Linked DNA regions of Hoeflea sp. 108. The protein of the gene in region 1 interacts with the protein of each later gene in a pairwise test. Links are inferred from orthologs where the notes say so. Each region holds a gene or a part of one and is shown on either strand. Other genes may lie near its edges.

Region 1 (3,069 bases):
CTTGGCTTCGACGCGGCAACCATCGCCTCCGCCTTCTTGGTCTCGCCCGCCACCATGAGCCAGCGCCTGGTGCGGGCCAAGACACGCATCCGCCAGGCGGGCATTCCTTTCCGCGTGCCCGAAAGGCCTGAAATGGCTGAGCGGCTTTCGGCCGTACTGGAAGCGATCTACGCCGCCTTTTCCGAAGGCTGGGCCGATGCCGGGGGCACAGAATCCCGTCGCCGCAACCTCGCCTCCGAAGCCATCTGGCTCGGCCAACTCGTTGCCCGGCTGATGCCCGACGAGCCCGAGGCACTGTGTCTTCTATCCCTGATGCTCCACGCCGAGGCGCGCCGCCCGGCCCGGCGCGACACGGAGGGCAAATTCGTGCCGCTCGCCGAGCAGGACGTCCGTCTCTGGGATGCCGGCCTTATCGCCGAGGCCGATGCGCTTCTGGTCCGCGCCGGCTTCTTCGAAACCATGGGCCGCTACCACATCGAGGCGGCGATCCAGTCCGTCCACGCAGCCCGCCGGATGACCGGCCGCACCGACTGGCCGGCGCTCGCCATCTTCTATGAGGCGCTCACCACCATCACCGCCTCGCCGGTCGCCGCTGTTAACCGCGCGGTCGCCGTCGCCTATGCCGGCAACCCGGCCAACGGCCTGGCCCTGCTCGATGCCATGGGCGACCCCAGGCTCGACCAGTACCAGCCCTATTGGGCGGCACGCGCCGAACTTCTGTCGCTCGTCGGCCACGCGGAGGAGGCGAACCAGGCCTACGGGCTCGCCATCGGGCTCGAAACCGATCCCGCCGTGCGGGCATTTCTGGAGCGCAAGCGGGCAGGGGTGGCGGCCGGGTGAGCGTTGGCCCGTGCCTTCTCCCCTAGTGGGAGAAGGTGGATTGGCGCGCAGCGCCAAGACGGATGAGGGCTGTTGGAAGCGATGAGCGGGCGCAGAACAGGCGCCATCCCAGCGAACTCGGCAAAGCCGGTCCGTCCGCACCCCTCATCCGCCCTTTCGGGGCACCTTCTGCCGCAAGGGGAGAAGGAAGGCTTATCCGCCCAATCCCTCGAACAGCACCGTCGACAGGTACCGCTCGGCAAAGGACGGGATGATAACGACGATGTTCTTGCCGGCATTCTCCGGCCGCGAACCGACGACGACGGCCGCCTGCAGCGCTGCGCCCGAGGAGATGCCGACCGGCACGCCTTCCAGCCGCGCCACCAGCCGGGCATTGGCGATGGCGTCGTCGTTGGAGACCTTGATGATCTCGTCATAGATGGTCGTGTCCAGAACCTTCGGCGCGAAGCCGGCGCCGATACCCTGGATCTTGTGCGGGCCCGGCTGGCCGCCCGAAAGCACGGGCGAGCCCTCGGGCTCGACCGCCACGACATGCAGCGACGGCTTGCGGGCCTTGATCACCTGGCCGACGCCAGTGATCGTGCCGCCCGTGCCGATGCCGGCAACCAGGATGTCGATCGAGCCTTGCGTGTCGTTCCAGATTTCCTCGGCCGTTGTCTGGCGGTGGATTTCCGGATTGGCCGGGTTTTCGAACTGCTGCGGGATGATGGCGTTCGGAATGGTCTGCACCAGCTCCTCGGCCTTGGCGATGGCACCCTTCATGCCCTTGGCGCCTTCGGTCAGCACCAACTCGGCACCGAGCAGCGCCAGCATCTTGCGGCGCTCGATCGACATCGTTTCGGGCATGGTCAGGATAAGCTTGTAGCCCTTGGCGGCGGCGGCAAAGGCAAGGGCAATGCCGGTGTTGCCCGAAGTCGGCTCGATCAGCGTACTCTTGCCCGGCTCGATCTTGCCCGACGCTTCCAGTGCCTCAAGCATCGCAACGCCGATGCGGTCCTTGACCGAGGCGATCGGGTTGAAGAATTCGAGCTTGGCGAGGATGTTCGCCACAACGCCCTTGTCCTTGGCGAACTTGTCGAGCCGTACCAGCGGCGTGTCGCCAATGGTCTCGGTGATCGAGCCGTAGATGCGTCCGCGGCCGGGAATGCGGGTGGAGGTGACGGGCTTGTTCATGCGGTTTCGCTCCCTGCCGGATAATGCTTTTTTCGGCCCTGAAGATAGGGTGTCGCCGGGCAAATTCCGAGTGGGCGTCATGCTGATTGGCGACCATTGACGGAAACGTATTTCCGCAATGGCCAAATTAGTGGAAAAAGAATCCGTCCGGAGGCCTATTGGCGGGCGGCGATCGCTGCCGCCGCACCCACCATGAAGGCAGCTGCCGTGCGGTTCAGTGTCTTCAGCGCACGCGGGGTCTTCAAAAGCCAGCGCGCCTGCGAGGCCAGCGCCAGATAAGGGATCAGCACCACCAGCAACACCGCGATGGTGATAGCCACCAGGATGCCGTAGTCGGCCAATGTCACCGTCCTGAGGTCGACGACCGTCGGCGTGATCGCCAGGTAGAATATCATCGTCTTCGGATTGCCGAGTGTCACCGTAAGTCCCGCGAGGAAGCTGGAAAACAGCCCGCTCTTGCCCTTCTTCGCCTCGATCGTCTCAGGTGTGATGCCGCTGTTCCAGAAGCACCAGGCCAGATAGGCGAGATAGGCGACGCCGAGCCACTTGATGGCGAGAAACACCATGCCGAAGGTCTGCGCCACCATGGCAAGCCCCAGCACGACCGCGGTGAGATAGGTGAGGTCGCCCACCACCAGTCCCAGCGACATCGCCAGCGACGAGCGGAAGCCGGAGCCGAGCGCGCGTGCCACAAGTGCCGTCACGCCCGGGCCGGGAATGGCCGCGGCAATGGCGAGTGCGCCGCTATAGGCGAGAAATCCTGTAAGCGTCATCGGAACAGCCTGATTGTCGGTTGGTCGGCCGACCTATGCCACGAAAGCGGTTTCCTGTGAACGTCGCGACGTTGGGCCAGCGATCACATTTCCAGAAATAATGTGCCCGGACATCGACATTCGCCGCCTGCTCGTGTACCCGCACGGTCCCCGCCGCGGCCCGATCTGTCGAGCGCCGCCGACCCACGCAGCAAAATTCAGGATCTACATGATGCGACCGGCATACGGCGGCATAGACTTCGGCACTTCCAACTCCACCGTCGGCGTGATCGAGGATGGCCGC
Region 2 (3,173 bases), 1.5 Mb from region 1 along the record:
GGTTTTCATTGCGGAATCAACCAGCGACATCGCTCAGCGTCCCCTGAAGCGAGGTGCGCGCTTGCCGTGGAAGGCAGCGCGACCCTCGGCATAGTCTTCGCTGAGGAATGTGGCGTCGCCGAGCGACTGGGCAAGGGTCGCCTCGTTGGGATCATGGCTCAGCGCGGCGCGGATCGCAGCCTTGGACGCCTTGATGGACAAGGGCGCGTTGCGCGCGATGGCGCGAGCGATGTCGGCAATGCGGCCGTCAAACTCTTCTGCTGCGACGATTTCGACGAGGAAACCGGCGCTGAGCGCTGCCTGCGCGTCGATCCGGCCGGCGGTATAGGTGAGATATCTGGCCATCTGCGGCCCGGCGGCCGAGACGATGTCGCCCATCGCATCGTGCGGGTAGGCTAGGCCGAGGCGAGCCGCAGGCACGGAGAACTGCGCCTCCGGTGTCGCGATCCTGAGGTCGCATGCGGCGGCAAGGCCAAAGCCGCCGCCGAAGCAGATGCCGCGGATCGCTGCGATCACCGGGATGGCGCAATTGCGCAGGGCTGCAAAGGCGGCCGAATTGGTGGCTTCGTACGCGCGCGCGCTTTCGGCGGTGCCGCGCAGCGTGTCGAATTCCGAGATGTCGGCCCCGGCGGAAAAATCGTTGCCCTTGCCGCGCAGCACGATGACGCGCGTGGCGCTATCACTCGAAAGCCGGCCGACGATCGCCGCGAGTTCGACCCACATTGCCTGGGTGATGGCGTTCTTGCGCGCGGGCCGGTTGATGACGATGGTGGCGACGCCGTCGTCGGATGTCACCTGCAGCGGTTCGGTTTCCATGGCGTCTTGATTATCCGTGAACCTAATCCATCTGAACCCGCACGAACGAAACGATCTGGCGACCTGAATGTCCCCTAAGGAAAATTGAGTTCAATCGTGCTACTATCTGGCTTATATGTCCGGCGCGGGAATGCACAAGCCGACTGTGAACGGAGACCGTCGATGAATTCCATATCAGCTGCGCGTCACGGGACGCTGAAGCCGGTCGACCCGATCTGGAAGTCGGTGCGCGACGAGGCGGCCGATGCCGTCGCGCGCGACCCGCTGCTCTCGGCGTTTCTCTATGCGACCATCATCAACCAGGACACGCTCGAGGAGGCGGTGATCCATCGCCTGGCCGAGCGACTGGCGCACCAGGATCTCGGCGCCGACCTTTTGCGCCAGACTTTCTATGCCATGCTTGAGGACCGGCCGGACTGGAGCGATGCCATGCGCACCGACATCCAGGCCTATTACGATCGCGACCCGGCCTGCGACCGCTATCTGATGCCCGTGCTTTACTTCAAGGGTTTCCATGCCATCCAGACGCACAGGCTGGCGCACTGGCTGTGGAATCGCGGCCGCAAGGACTTTGCGCTCTACCTGCAGAGCCGGTCGTCGTCGGTGTTTCAGACCGACATCAATCCAGCGGCGCGCATGGGCAAGGGCATCTTCATCGACCATGCCACCGGGCTGGTTGTCGGCGAGACGGCTGTCATCGAGGACGATGTGTCGATCCTGCATGGCGTGACCCTTGGCGGCACCGGCAAGAGCGGTGGCGACCGCCACCCCAAGGTTCGTTATGGCGTGCTGATCGGGGCGGGCGCCAAGATCCTCGGCAACATCGAGATCGGCCATTGCGCCAAGATCGCGGCGGGTTCTGTCGTGCTGTCGCCGGTTCCACACAACAAGACGGTTGCAGGCGTGCCGGCCAGGGTTGTCGGCGAGACTGGCTGCGACCGGCCGTCGAGCCAGATGGACCAACTACTGCCCTCGCAGAGCATGGACCAGGTCATCACTTTCGACATCTGAGGCCTGCGGGCTTGCGCCGCGCTCACGGGAATGCGTGAATTGCGCGGCGTAACCGGCGGCTTGCCTTTACATTGCCATGCCGGGCGTGTCAGAAGCGCCTCTCTCAAACGACAAGCCGGAGAAGCCAGTTGAAGCCGGAAGAAATCCGAAAGCTCGACGCTTATTTCAAGCGCCAGTTCCAGAACCCTAACCTCATGGTCAAGGCCCGTCCGCGCAAGGACGACTCGGCTGAGGTCTATATCGGCGACGAATTCCTCGGCATCGTTTTCAAGGATGAAGACGACGGCGACTACAATTTCTCGATGGCGATCCTCGACGTCGATCTGGGCTGATCATTTGCCCTTCGTGGCGCTGCGCAGCAATGCGCGGCGTCATCTCCCGCATCAGCCCGGCAGATCGAAAGCGATTTTCGACAAAGAGGCGATGCGTAAGTTCAAGCGCTCAGTTCGTACGTTCTGAAGCAGGGTGCTCCAGGTGCAACATCGAGCTGGCCTTGGCGACGACCGCCTGGTCAAGCGCACGCCACTCTCCCAACAATTCGCGCGGGAACCTGTAGGTGAGGCTGAGATCCTTGCCGACAAAGACGTCGCGTTCGCAGGGCGCAAGCGTCTCCTCGGCTTCCGTGCCGCTCAGGCAGCGCGCGACGAACTCAGGCTGGTCGGCGCGGGCAGCCACCGCCAAAACCTCGTTCAGATAACCTGAATTTTCCTTGAAGCCGTAGAGCGTCATGCCATCAGGACCGGGGACGCCCGGCTTGACCGTCAGGGCGCTGTAGATCGGCTGCAGCCGCCCGCTCATATCGCGGGTCATCATGCGCGGCTCGAGGCTCAGGAAGACGATGCGCTTTTGCCCATCGGTGTTGTTGAAGGCTGATCGCGCGGCTTCGCTGTAGCCGTCCATTTCCGGCCAGCGCAGATAAAGGTCCAGGCGATCTGCAACGCCATCGCGGCGGGCTTTTTCGAAGCGGATCATGTTGGCAGGCGCAGCGATGACGTCGTTGCCGATGACAACTTCGCGCGAGCTGGCATCGTCGGTGTAACCGGCCATGGCGATGCTGTGGCCGAACCAGCGGCCGGCAGCGCTGATGCCGACGGAAAGCACGGCAAGGGCGGCGAGGGCGTAGAAGACCTTCATCACCAGCGCGGAATTGACGATCTCGAAATCAGCGCCGTCGGTCGCCTGCTGTTTCATCTGTCGTCTCCTGGCGCACCGGCCAAAGAATCACATCGATTCCAGAGGGTACGGTACGCAGATTCGCTGGTTTGGAGCATCCCGTTGGCCGCTTTCGGCAGGTCGACGCTCTCAATCGAGCTGCGCGCATCCGCATTTGCAGACCCGATATCGTA

Evidence for each region.
Region 2: the proteins of cysK (region 1) and cysE interact in binary tests that used the Escherichia coli proteins (3 or more experiments, as listed by UniProt). The link is inferred for Hoeflea sp. 108 from one-to-one orthologs.

Annotation. Positions count from the first base shown.
Region 1 is NZ_KB890024.1:593,904-596,972, forward strand. What follows is about bases 24-2,774. They hold cysK (cysteine synthase A), read right to left. Parts: upstream 2,014-2,774; coding sequence 1,033-2,013; downstream 24-1,032. Other genes in these bases: B015_RS0102910 (DUF6596 domain-containing protein), read left to right, coding at 24-840; B015_RS0102920 (LysE family translocator), read right to left, coding at 2,169-2,774. Also shown: more of B015_RS0102910, read left to right, coding at 1-23; more of B015_RS0102920, read right to left, coding at 2,775-2,786; B015_RS0102925 (Hsp70 family protein), read left to right, coding at 2,998-3,069.
Region 2 is NZ_KB890024.1:2,126,479-2,129,651, forward strand. The notes cover bases 48-2,902. They hold cysE (serine O-acetyltransferase), read left to right. Parts: upstream 48-978; coding sequence 979-1,827; downstream 1,828-2,902. Other genes in these bases: B015_RS0110370 (enoyl-CoA hydratase-related protein), read right to left, coding at 48-816; B015_RS0110380 (DUF3126 family protein), read left to right, coding at 1,956-2,159; B015_RS0110385 (hypothetical protein), read right to left, coding at 2,269-2,902. Also shown: B015_RS0110365 (hypothetical protein), read right to left, coding at 1-9; more of B015_RS0110370, read right to left, coding at 34-47; more of B015_RS0110385, read right to left, coding at 2,903-3,018.